DNA from 2 places in the Streptomyces sp. NPDC107654 genome. Region 1 is predicted to be linked to the other one. Evidence: riboswitches for the same ligand, from Rfam matches in the RefSeq annotation. Region 1 holds a riboswitch; the other holds the start of a gene.

What was found. A riboswitch is a leader RNA that binds a small molecule or an ion and turns the genes downstream of it on or off. The one in region 1 is predicted to bind glycine.
Region 2: linked by a shared signal. The riboswitch ahead of gcvT (glycine cleavage system aminomethyltransferase GcvT) and the one ahead of gcvP (aminomethyl-transferring glycine dehydrogenase) in region 1 are both predicted to bind glycine.

The regions. Positions count from the first base shown of each region.
Region 1 covers NZ_JBVKBI010000042.1:22,123-27,697, forward strand. Annotated here, with positions in the region: gene ACZ7N4_RS38075 (TOBE domain-containing protein) at 1-330, shown strand, start outside; gene gcvP (aminomethyl-transferring glycine dehydrogenase) at 465-3,350, opposite strand; glycine riboswitch at 3,526-3,620, opposite strand; gene ACZ7N4_RS38085 (PRC-barrel domain-containing protein) at 3,740-4,111, shown strand; gene ACZ7N4_RS38090 (DNA polymerase IV) at 4,033-5,448, opposite strand; gene ACZ7N4_RS38095 (MerR family transcriptional regulator) at 5,518-5,575, opposite strand, start outside.
Region 2 covers NZ_JBVKBI010000010.1:46,130-51,704, reverse strand. Annotated here, with positions in the region: gene ACZ7N4_RS19365 (enhanced serine sensitivity protein SseB C-terminal domain-containing protein) at 1-491, opposite strand, end outside; gene ACZ7N4_RS19360 (enhanced serine sensitivity protein SseB) at 585-1,376, opposite strand; gene ACZ7N4_RS19355 (AAA family ATPase) at 1,807-2,475, opposite strand; glycine riboswitch at 2,655-2,754, shown strand; glycine riboswitch at 2,755-2,868, shown strand; gene gcvT (glycine cleavage system aminomethyltransferase GcvT) at 2,911-4,029, shown strand; gene gcvH (glycine cleavage system protein GcvH) at 4,167-4,544, shown strand; gene glyA (serine hydroxymethyltransferase) at 4,559-5,575, shown strand, end outside.

The sequences.
Region 1 (5,575 bases):
GGCGGCCAGGACCTCACCGCGGCCATCACCCTGGAGGCTGCCCGGGACCTCGCCCTGTCGGAGGGCGCCACGGTCCGCGCCCTGGTGAAGTCCACCGAGGTGTCCCTGGCCACCGCCCCGGTCCACCGTGTCTCGATCCGCAACCAGCTGCCCGGCACCGTCACCCACCTGTCCACCGGCGGTGCCATGGCCACCGTGCGGATCGACATCGAGGGCGGCCGGCTGACCGCGGCCATCACCCGGGAGTCCGCCGCCGACCTGGACCTCGCCGAGGGCACCCCGGTGATCGCCCTGATCAAGTCGACAGAGGTCGCCCTGGCCACGTCCTGATGCCCGACCCCCGACAACTGCCACCTGACGACTGCCACCCGGCACCCGGCACGCCGACACCCGCCACAACCACAACCACATACGAAGGGCCCCGCCCGGACGTCGTCCGGACGGGGCCCTCACCCACGGCTCACTCAGTCCTCGTACGCGTCCAGCGGCGGGCAGGAGCACACCAGGTTGCGGTCACCGAAGGCCTGGTCGATGCGGCGCACCGGCGGCCAGTACTTGTCGGCGGCCGAGACCCCGGCCGGGAAGACTGCCTCGTCGCGGCTGTAGGCGTGCGTCCACTCACCGCCGAGCGCGGCGGCGGTGTGCGGGGCGTTGGCCAGCGGGTTGTCCTCGGCGGACCACTCGCCGGAGCCGACCTTCTCGATCTCCGCGCGGATGGCGATCATCGCCTCGCAGAAACGGTCCAGCTCGGTCAGGTCCTCCGACTCGGTCGGCTCGATCATCAGCGTGCCGGCCACCGGGAAGGACATGGTCGGCGCGTGGAAGCCGTAGTCGATCAGGCGCTTGGCCACGTCGTCCACGCTGACGCCGGTCGCCTTGGTCAGCGGGCGCAGGTCGATGATGCACTCGTGCGCGACGAGGCCGCCGGGGCCGGTGTAGAGCACCGGGTAGTGCGGCTCCAGGCGCTTGGCGATGTAGTTCGCGGAGAGCACGGCCACCTGCGTGGCCCGCTTCAGACCCTCGCCGCCCATCAGACGGACGTACGCCCACGAGATCGGCAGGATGCCCGCGCTGCCCCAGGGAGCCGCCGAGATCGGGCCCACGCCCGTCTCCGGGCCGGCCTCCGGCTGGAGGGGGTGGTTCGGCAGGTACGGCGCCAGGTGCGAGCGGACCGCGACCGGGCCGACGCCCGGACCGCCGCCGCCGTGCGGGATGCAGAAGGTCTTGTGCAGGTTCAGGTGGGAGACGTCACCGCCGAAGTGGCCCGGCTTGGCCAGTCCGACCAGGGCGTTGAGGTTGGCGCCGTCGACGTACACCTGGCCGCCCGCCTCGTGGACCCGGGCGCAGATGTCGGCGACGTGCTCCTCGAACACCCCGTGCGTCGACGGGTAGGTGATCATCAGCACCGCCAGCTCGTCGCGGTACTGCTCGATCTTGGCGCGCAGGTCCTCGACGTCGATCTCGCCGTCATCGGCGGTCTTGACGACGACGACCTTCATGCCGGCCATCACGGCGCTGGCCGCGTTGGTGCCGTGCGCGGAGGACGGGATGAGGCAGACCGTGCGCTGCGCGTCACCGTTGGCCCGGTGGTAGCCGCGCACGGCGAGCAGACCGGCCAGCTCACCCTGCGAACCGGCGTTCGGCTGGAGCGAGACCTTGTCGTAGCCGGTGACCTCGGCGAGACGTTCCTCCAGCTCACGGATGAGCGTGAGGTAGCCCTCGGCCTGCTCGGCGGGTGCGAAGGGGTGCAGCTGCCCGAACTCGGGCCAGGTGACCGGCTCCATCTCGGTGGTCGCGTTGAGCTTCATGGTGCAGGAGCCCAGCGGGATCATGCCGCGGTCGAGCGCGTAGTCGCGGTCGGCCAGCCTGCGCAGGTAGCGCAGCATCGCGGTCTCGGAACGGTGCTCGTGGAAGACCGGGTGGGTGAGGTAGTCGTCGGTGCGCAGCAGCGCCTCGGGGAGGGTGTCCCCGGCGGTGGCGTCCAGCGCCTCGATGTCGCCCGCGACACCGAAGGCGGCGAGTACGGCCTCCAGCTGGGCCCGGTTGGTGGTCTCGTCGCAGGCTGCCGAGACGTGGTCGGCGTCCACAAGGCGCAGGTTGACGCCGTTGTCCCGGGCGGCGGCGACGACCTCGGCGGCCTTGCCGGGCACGCGCGCGGTGACGGTGTCGAAGAAGGCACCGTGGACGATCTCCACGCCCCCGGCCTTCAGGCCCTCGGCGAGGATCGTGGCGTAGCGGTGCGTACGCCGCGCGATGGTCCTCAGACCCTCCGGGCCGTGGTAGACGGCGTACATGCCGGCCATCACGGCGAGCAGCACCTGCGCGGTGCAGATGTTGCTGGTGGCCTTCTCGCGGCGGATGTGCTGCTCACGGGTCTGCAGCGCGAGCCGGTACGCCTTGTTGCCGTCGGCGTCGACGGAGACGCCGACGAGGCGGCCGGGGAGGCTGCGGGCGAACTTCTCGTGCACGGCCATGTAGCCGGCGTGCGGGCCGCCGAAGCCCATCGGCACACCGAAGCGCTGGGTGGTGCCGACGGCGATGTCCGCGCCCAGCTCGCCCGGCGAGGTCAGCAGGGTCAGCGCGAGCAGGTCGGCGGCGACGGTGACGAGGGCGCCCAGCTCGTGCGCCTGGTCGATCACCGGCTTGAGGTCGCGTACGGCACCGGAGGCGCCCGGGTACTGGATCAGCACACCGTTGATCTCGCGCTCGGCGATCTCCGCCGGGATGCCCTCGCTGAGGTCGGCGACGACGACCTCGACGCCGGTCGGCTCGGCTCGGGTCTCGATCACCGCGATGGTCTGCGGCAGCGCGTCCGCGTCGACCAGGAAAAGGCCCTTCTTGTTCCTGCCCATGCGCCGGGACAGCGCCATCGCCTCGGCGGCCGCGGTGCCCTCGTCCAGGAGGGAGGCGCCGGACGTGGGCAGGCCGGTGAGTTCGGCGACCATCGTCTGGAAGTTCAGCAGGGCCTCCAGACGGCCCTGGGAGATCTCCGGCTGGTACGGCGTGTACGCCGTGTACCAGGCGGGGTTCTCCATGACGTTGCGCAGGATGACCGGCGGCGTGAAGGTGCCGTGGTAGCCCAGGCCGATCATGGAACCGAGGACCTGGTTGCGGTCGGCGAGCGAACGCAGCTCGGCGAGCACCTCGGCCTCGGTGCGGGCGCCCGGCAGGTGCAGGGCCTCGGCGTTCTTGATCACGTCCGGGACCGCGGCGGCGGTCAGCTCGTCGAGCGAACCGTACCCGACCTGCGCGAGCATCTTGGCCCGCGCCTCCTGGTCGGGGCCGATGTGGCGCTGCTCGAACGGGATGCCCGCTTCGAGCTCGGAGAGCGGAGTGCGATGGGCGGTCATTGCGGAGGCCTCCTGGGTCTGACGCGACCTTCGAGGGGCACCCCGGTACGGATACCCCGACGGCCTCCCCCTCTGTCATCTCAACCTGAGAGCTTCACCGGGCGCCCGGGGACGCCGGCTTTCACCGTCGGTGAGGGCGGAAGCCGTCGACATCCGCCCTGCTTTCCAGAGTGACCTCGTCCGTGCGGTACGTGGGCCTGAGAGATTCCGGGGAGGAGTTGCTCCTTCGGCGCCTCCGACGTGGTCGGAGGACTCTCCCGCACGGGGTCAGCAGCCGCTGTCAGCGTACCAGCGAGGTCAACGCCGGAGGCTTCGAGTGGCCGCCTCCGTGAATGTGCTCTTTCGTTGTGCTTACGGATGAGTTGCGACCACGTGGAGGGAGAGGGACCGTGCAGACCGACATCGATCCGCGCAACCTGATCGGCCGCAAGGCGTTCGACCGCAATGGCACCAAGATCGGCACCATCGACGAGGTGTACCTGGACGACGCCACCGGTGTGCCCGAGTGGGCGGCCATACGCACCGGCCTGTTCTCCCGGGACGCCTTCGTACCCCTGGAGCCCAGCGAACTGGTCGACGGCACCCTGCACGTCCCCTTCGAGCGCGCCCTGATCAAGGACGCCCCCGACTTCGGAGTCGGCCGCCACCTCTCCCCCGAGCAGGAACTCCAGCTCTACCACCACTACGGCCTCGACGTGGCCTCACCCCCCAGGGTCCCGGACCACGACTTCGGCAAGCTGGCGGGCTCGGAGGAGGCCTGAGCCGCCACGTCGCGGACCAACGGCAGCGGATCGGCACCCTCCAGCGCCGGATCGTCCACGAAGAACGTCCGTACCCGGCCCGGCTCGGACCGGGGTGTCTCGAACCGCACGGTCACCCGTCCCAGCCCGCTCCCCTGCACCCACCCGTGCCCGAACTCCGCGTGCCGCACATCCTGCCCGGCCCGCCACTGCCGTTCGACGGTCTCCACCCGCACCGCCACCGTCTCGGCGACGGCCTCCTGCGGCGCCTCGGCGGCCCGCGAGGGCAGGGCCTGCGCGAACAGGTCCTCCTGCGTGTAGTCGGCGAGCCCGGACACCCCCACCCCGAGCAGCCGCACCCCGCCCGTGGTGTCCACGGAGTCCAGCAGCCGCGCCGCCGCCTCACGGATCACCGCGGGGTCGTCCGTAGGCCCTCGGAGCGTCTCGGAGCGGGTCAGCGTCGAGAAGTCGTACCGCCGCACCTTCAGCACGATGGTCCGCCCGGACAGCCCGGCCTCGCGCAGCCGCCGTACGCACCGGTCGGCCAGCCGCTGCACCTCCAGGCCCACCCGCAGCCGGTCGTGGATGTCCACGTCGTACGTGTCCTCCACCGACACCGACTTGGTCTCCCGCTCGGCCACCACGGGCCGCTCGTCCCGGGCCAGGGCCATGGCGTACAGCGCGTGCCCGTGCGCCTTGCCGAGCAGCCGGACCAGCTCGTCCTCGCCGGCCTCCGCCAGCTCCTCCACCGTGGTGATCCCCGCTCGGCGCAGATGGTCACCGGTGGCCGGCCCGACCCCCGGCAGGGTGCGCACCGACATCGGCGCCAGCAGCGCCCGCTCCGTGCCCGGCTCGATCAGCACCAGGCCGTCCGGCTTGGCCTGCTCGGAGGCGATCTTCGCCAGCATCTTCGAGGCGGCGAGCCCCACGGAACCGGTGAGACCCGTGACCGCCCGGATGTCCGCGCGCAGCTTCTCGCCGGCCCGCCGCGCCGACTCCTCGTCCCGGGCCGCTCCCCCGGCCTCCAGGTCCACGAACGCCTCGTCCAGGCTCAGCGGCTCCACCAGCGGTGACAGCTCCCGCAGCAGCGCCATCACCTGCTCGCTGATCGCCCGGTACAGACTGAAGCGCGGCACCAGATAGGCGGCGTTCGGCGCCAGCCGGCGGGCCTGCGCCATCGGCATCGCCGAGTGGACCCCGAACACCCGTGCCTCGTACGACGCGGTGGCCACCACACCGCGCGGTCCGAGCCCGCCCACCACGACCGCCTTCCCGCGCAGGCTCGGCTTGGACGCCTGCTCCACCGAGGCGAAGAAGGCATCCATGTCGAGATGCAGGATCGTGGGCGCGTTTCTCACATCTCCGATGCTGCACCACGGCACTGACAATGCGGTGGTGCAGAAGCGCCCGACCAGGGCGCCCCGCGGTCAGACCGCCCGGTTGCGGCGCCGCGCCAGCTCGTCCGCGGGGTTCTGCCCGACGAGG
Region 2 (5,575 bases), on a different contig from region 1:
GAGCGCAGCGCGGGGGTCCGGTGCGCGTTCTGCGCGAGCAGGGCGTAGAACTGGGGGATCTCGATGCCGGGCTCGGACAGCCGCAGGGGTCCCGCGGGCTGGCGGTCCAGGCCGGCGGCGATACGGCGCAGATCCAGCCAGGGGATGCCGACGCCGCCGCCGGGGGCGTGCGGGTTGAGCCAGAGTCCGTAGTGGTCGGGGTAGAGGGTGCGCGCCACGTCGAGGCCGTCGACCACTTCGTACGAGCGGTTCCAGCCGCTGGCCGACAGCTCCTGGGCGGAGGTGACGCAGGGGGCGTAGTGGCAGCCGTCCACCTCCATGTCCCCGTACTGGGCGTCCGGAGAACCGGCCTGGCCGTGCCACAGCAGCATCCAGATCTGGCCGGAGGAGGGGATGGCGAGGGCGCGGAGCAGGGCCTCGTAGGCGTCGTAGCGTCCGGGCGTGACCTGGCGCAGCGTGTGCTCGACGCTTCCGCTGTGGCTCGCGCTCACCTGTCGTGCCCTTCTCTTTTCCGTGCCCCTGCGTTCGGAGACAGCTTATGCGCCCTGCGACTCGGGGCCTTGTGTTCGTGCGCGGGGGCGCCTTCAGTGGCCGTACTCGTAGAAGGGGCGGACGTTGGTCTTCAGCCAGGTGGCCACCGGGTCGTCCGTCACGTCCATCAGGACCAGGCTGACCGGCCACCGGACCGGCACCCTGCCCAGCGCCCGGCCCAGGGCCTCCAGGGGGCGGGTGCGGAGGTCGCCCTCCCACTGGGAGAGTTCCACGCCGACGAACATCACCGGGTCGGCCGTCTCGACGGCCGCCAGGCAGCGGCGGGCGGTGAGGATCACGCCGGCCTCGGCGAACTCGGCGGAGGCGGCGGAGAGGAAGTCGACCGGGTCGTCCTGCCAGTCGGGCTCGAAGAGGCGGACCCGGCCGCCGGTGTTGGGGCCGTCGAGCGGGGTGCGGCCGGCCCTGCACAGCTCGGCCACGGCGTCGGGCGGCAGCGGGACGCCGACCACACCGCCCGGGTTGACCACGATGCCCGCCTGCGGGGGCAGGCCGCGGGCGAACTCCAGGGCGGGGGCGACGGTGTACGACATGTGGGCACCGGCCACCTGGCGCAGCTGTTCCTCGGAGCTGAACACCGGGACGTACGTCTGGCCCTCGATGTCCATCGTCGGCAGGTCCAGCGGGCCGCTGTCCGGGCCCCCGCCGTTCGGCAGCGGTATCCACAGGAAGCTGCGGCCGAGGACCTCGACGATCCGACCGCCCGCCGCGGGCACGCCGAGGGAGGCCGAGAGCACCTCCTCCAACTCGTTGCCGGGCCACCCGCCGTGCGGGTGGGGGTGCGCCTGTGCCGGGAAGTCCGCGGGAAGGTCCGCCGGGAAGTCCATCTGCCTACCGCCTGCTGGGGATCACTGCTGTGCGCGAAAAGGCTAGCGGGTGGCGGTGACAGTGCCTCACCGCGCGAGGCCGGCACCCCGCCACCGCGCGAAGCCGGCACCCGTCACGGGCTGAAGCCCGCACCCGCCCCCCTCGCAGCCGACGCCCGCCACCACGTGGGGCCGGCGCCGCCGCCGCGTGCAGCCGCCGCCGCCATAGGTGAAGTCGGCACCCGTCGCGGCTCAGAGCCCGCACCCACCCCCGCCCGAACCGGCATCCGCCTCCGACTGAAACCCGCACCCGCAGCCCTCGCAGCCGACGCCCACCGCCTCCCTCGCAGCCGGCACCCGCCACCGTTGAAGCCGGCGCCCGCCACGGCCTGAAGCCGCACCCGCGCCCCGTCCGAAACCCGGCCCCGCCCCCGCGCGAGACCGGCAGCCGTCACCGGGTGAAGCCGACCCGGCCGAGGACGTCCGCCGCGTCCCGGTCCAGCAGCACGGCCGCGCCGCAGCCGGCGGGCGGCTCGCCCCTCTCCACCGCGCGCAGCAGGCGGGCGGTGGTCCGGCGGTGGCGGCGGAAGGCGAAGCGGGACACGCCCCGGCCGCGTTCGCGCTGGCCCTCCCGGGCCGTCTCGGGGCTGACGTCGAGGACGAGCAGGTGCAGGGTGGCGCCCCGGCGGCGGGCCTCGCGGGCCAGCCAGGCGCGCACCCAGGGCTGGGTGCCGCAGTCGTGCACGACGACCCCCTCGCCGGTGCGCAGGGCGCGCCGCAGTCCGGCGTAGTGGGCGAGGCGGACCAGGGGGCGGTACAGGGCGTAGGGGAGGAAGCCGGGGACGCGGGCCTGCCAGCGGTCGCGGGCGTCCTGGGAGTCGACGCGCCGGCCGGTGACGGCGCGGTGCATCAGGGTGGACTTGCCGCTGCCGGGCAGTCCGGTGACCACCACCAGGTCGCGGGGGCCGAAGAGCAGGGCGTGCGGGCTCCGGCCGGCGCGGTCGCGCAGGTCGCGGACGACCGGTGCGGGGCGGTCCGCGCTGCGCTCGCGGGAGAGGGCGGTGGGCTGCTTCGGCACCGCGAAGCCGGCGTCGGTGGCGTAGGCCGAGGTCCTGTTCACCGTGATCGTCCTCCCCTGTGGGCTCGGTCAATCCCATGCCCGTCGTATGTAAAGGGAAGGTAATGCGCAACGGTCGGCGATTCGTGTGCGTACGGCTACGGGTTGGTCACAAGGAGCGTGCTCTGGCTGGGCGGGGTGCGGCGTGCAATGATGTGCCCGCCAACTGCATACCGGCCGCTTGAATCCGCGCGGGAGAGTCCCTGGCAGCACTGGTGCCGGGGCGCCGAAGGAGCAAGTCCCTCCCTTGAATCTCTCAGGCCCCGTTACCGCGCGGGCGAGGCACATCTGAAAAGCGGGCCGCTGCAGACAGTGGCTCCACCCAAGGTGCAAGCCGTGATCGTCCCCGTGGCGGTCGTGGCGAACCTCTCAGGTTCCGATGACAGATGGGGAGGAACGTTCCTCGCCTGTCCGCCTGCCTTGGGAGACGACCGTCCGATGAGCAGTTCTGCACTCCGTCACACCGCGCTCGATGCCGTGCATCGCTCGCTCGGTGCGACGATGACCGACTTCGCCGGCTGGGACATGCCCCTGCGCTACGGCTCCGAGCGTGACGAGCACCTCGCCGTGCGCACGAAGGCCGGTCTCTTCGACCTCTCCCACATGGGCGAGATCACCGTCACCGGCGCCGAGGCCGCCGCGTTCCTGAACTTCGCCCTGGTCGGCAACATCGCCTCCGTCGGCGTGGGCCGCGCCCGCTACACCATGATCTGCCAGGCCGACGGCGGCATCCTGGACGACCTGATCGTCTACCGGCTGGCCGAGACCGAGTACATGGTCGTCGCCAACGCCTCCAACGCCCAGGTCGTGCTGGACGCGCTCACCGAGCGCGCCGGGGGCTTCGACGCCGAGGTCCGCGACGACCGGGACGCGTACGCGCTGATCGCCGTGCAGGGTCCCCGGTCCCCCGGGATCCTGAAGTCGCTCACCGACGCCGACCTGGACGGTCTGAAGTACTACGCCGGCCTGCCCGGCACGGTCGCCGGCGTCCCGGCGCTGATCGCCCGCACCGGCTACACCGGCGAGGACGGTTTCGAGCTGTTCGTGAAGCCGGAGCACGCCGTCGAGCTGTGGCAGGCGCTGACCAAGGCCGGCGAGGGCGTCGGCCTGGCGCCGTGCGGGCTGTCCTGCCGGGACACGCTGCGCCTGGAGGCGGGCATGCCGCTGTACGGGCACGAGCTGACCCGTGAGCTGACCCCCTTCGACGCCGGGCTCGGCCGCGTGGTGAAGTTCGAGAAGGAAGGCGACTTCGTGGGCCGCGAGGCGCTCACGCGGGCCGCCGCCCGGGCCGAGGAGAACCCCCCGCGGGTGCTGGTCGGCCTGGTCGCCGAGGGCCGCCGGGTGCCGCGCGCCGGGTACGCCGTCGTCGCCGGGGGCGAGGTGATCGGCGAGGTCACCTCCGGCGCCCCCTCCCCCACCCTGGGCAAGCCGATCGCCATGGCCTACGTCGACGCGGCGCACGCCGCGCCGGGCACCGGGGGCGTCGGCGTGGACATCCGGGGCACCCACGAGGCGTACCAGGTCGTGGCGCTGCCGTTCTACAAGCGCCAGAAGTAAAGACTGGGCGCGGTCGGCCGTCTCCGGGGCCCCGCCCCGTGGCCGGCACGTGACCCTGCGCACATTCGGCCGCTCACCAGCGGTTTCCGCAGTCCCCCCGTCATCAGCACTCCCGCGTGTACAGGAGAATTCAGGCCATGAGCAACCCCCAGCAGCTGCGCTACAGCAAGGAGCACGAGTGGCTGTCGGCCGCCGAGGACGGCGTCGCGACGGTCGGCATCACGGAGCACGCGGCCAACGCGCTCGGTGACGTCGTCTTCGTCCAGCTCCCCGACGTCGGCTCCACCGTGTCCGCGGGCGAGACCTGCGGCGAGCTGGAGTCGACGAAGTCGGTGTCCGACCTGTACTCGCCGGTCACCGGTGAGATCACCGAGGTCAACGAGGACGTCGTCAGCGACCCGTCGCTGGTGAACTCCGCTCCCTTCGAGGGCGGCTGGCTGTTCAAGGTACGCGTCGCGGAGGAGCCGGCCGATCTGCTCTCCGCCGACGAGTACACCGCCTTTTCCGCCGGCTGAGGAGTCGTAGTCGTATGACTGTTCTGAACACGCCCCTGCACGAGCTGGACCCGGAGATCGCCGCCGCGGTCGACGCCGAGCTGAACCGTCAGCAGTCGACCCTGGAGATGATCGCCTCCGAGAACTTCGCGCCGCTCGCGGTGATGGAGGCGCAGGGCTCGGTCCTCACCAACAAGTACGCGGAGGGCTACCCGGGCCGCCGCTACTACGGCGGCTGCGAGCACGTCGACGTCGCCGAGCAGATCGCCATCGACCGGGTGAAGGAGCTGTTCGGCGCCGAGTACGCCAACGTGCAGCCCCACTCCGGTGCCTCCGCGAACCAGGCGGCCCTGTTCGCGCTGGCCCAGCCCGGGGACACCATCCTCGGCCTGGACCTGGCGCACGGCGGCCACCTGACCCACGGGATGCGGCTGAACTTCTCCGGCAAGCAGTTCGACGTGGTCGCCTACCACGTGGACGCCGAGACCGGCCTGGTCGACATGGCCGAGGTCGAGAGGCTCGCCAAGGAGCACCGCCCGAAGGTGATCATCGCGGGCTGGTCGGCGTACCCGCGGGAGCTGGACTTCGCCGAGTTCCGCCGGATCGCCGACGAGGCCGGCGCGTACCTGTGGGTCGACATGGCGCACTTCGCGGGCCTGGTCGCGGCCGGTCTGCACGCGAACCCGGTGGAGTACGCGGACGTCGTCACCTCGACCACCCACAAGACGCTGGGCGGCCCGCGCGGCGGCATCATCCTCGCGAAGAAGGACTTCGCGAAGAAGCTGAACTCCTCCGTCTTCCCGGGCTTCCAGGGCGGTCCCCTGGAGCACGTGATCGCGGCGAAGGCGGTCTCCTTCAAGGTCGCCGCCTCGGAGGACTTCAAGGAGCGCCAGCGTCGTACGGTGGAAGGTGCGCGCATCCTCGCCGAGCGGCTGACGGCTCCGGACGCGCGCGAGGCCGGCGTGAACGTGCTGTCCGGCGGCACCGACGTGCACCTGATCCTCGTGGACCTGCGTGCGTCGGAGCTGGACGGGCAGCAGGCCGAGGACCGT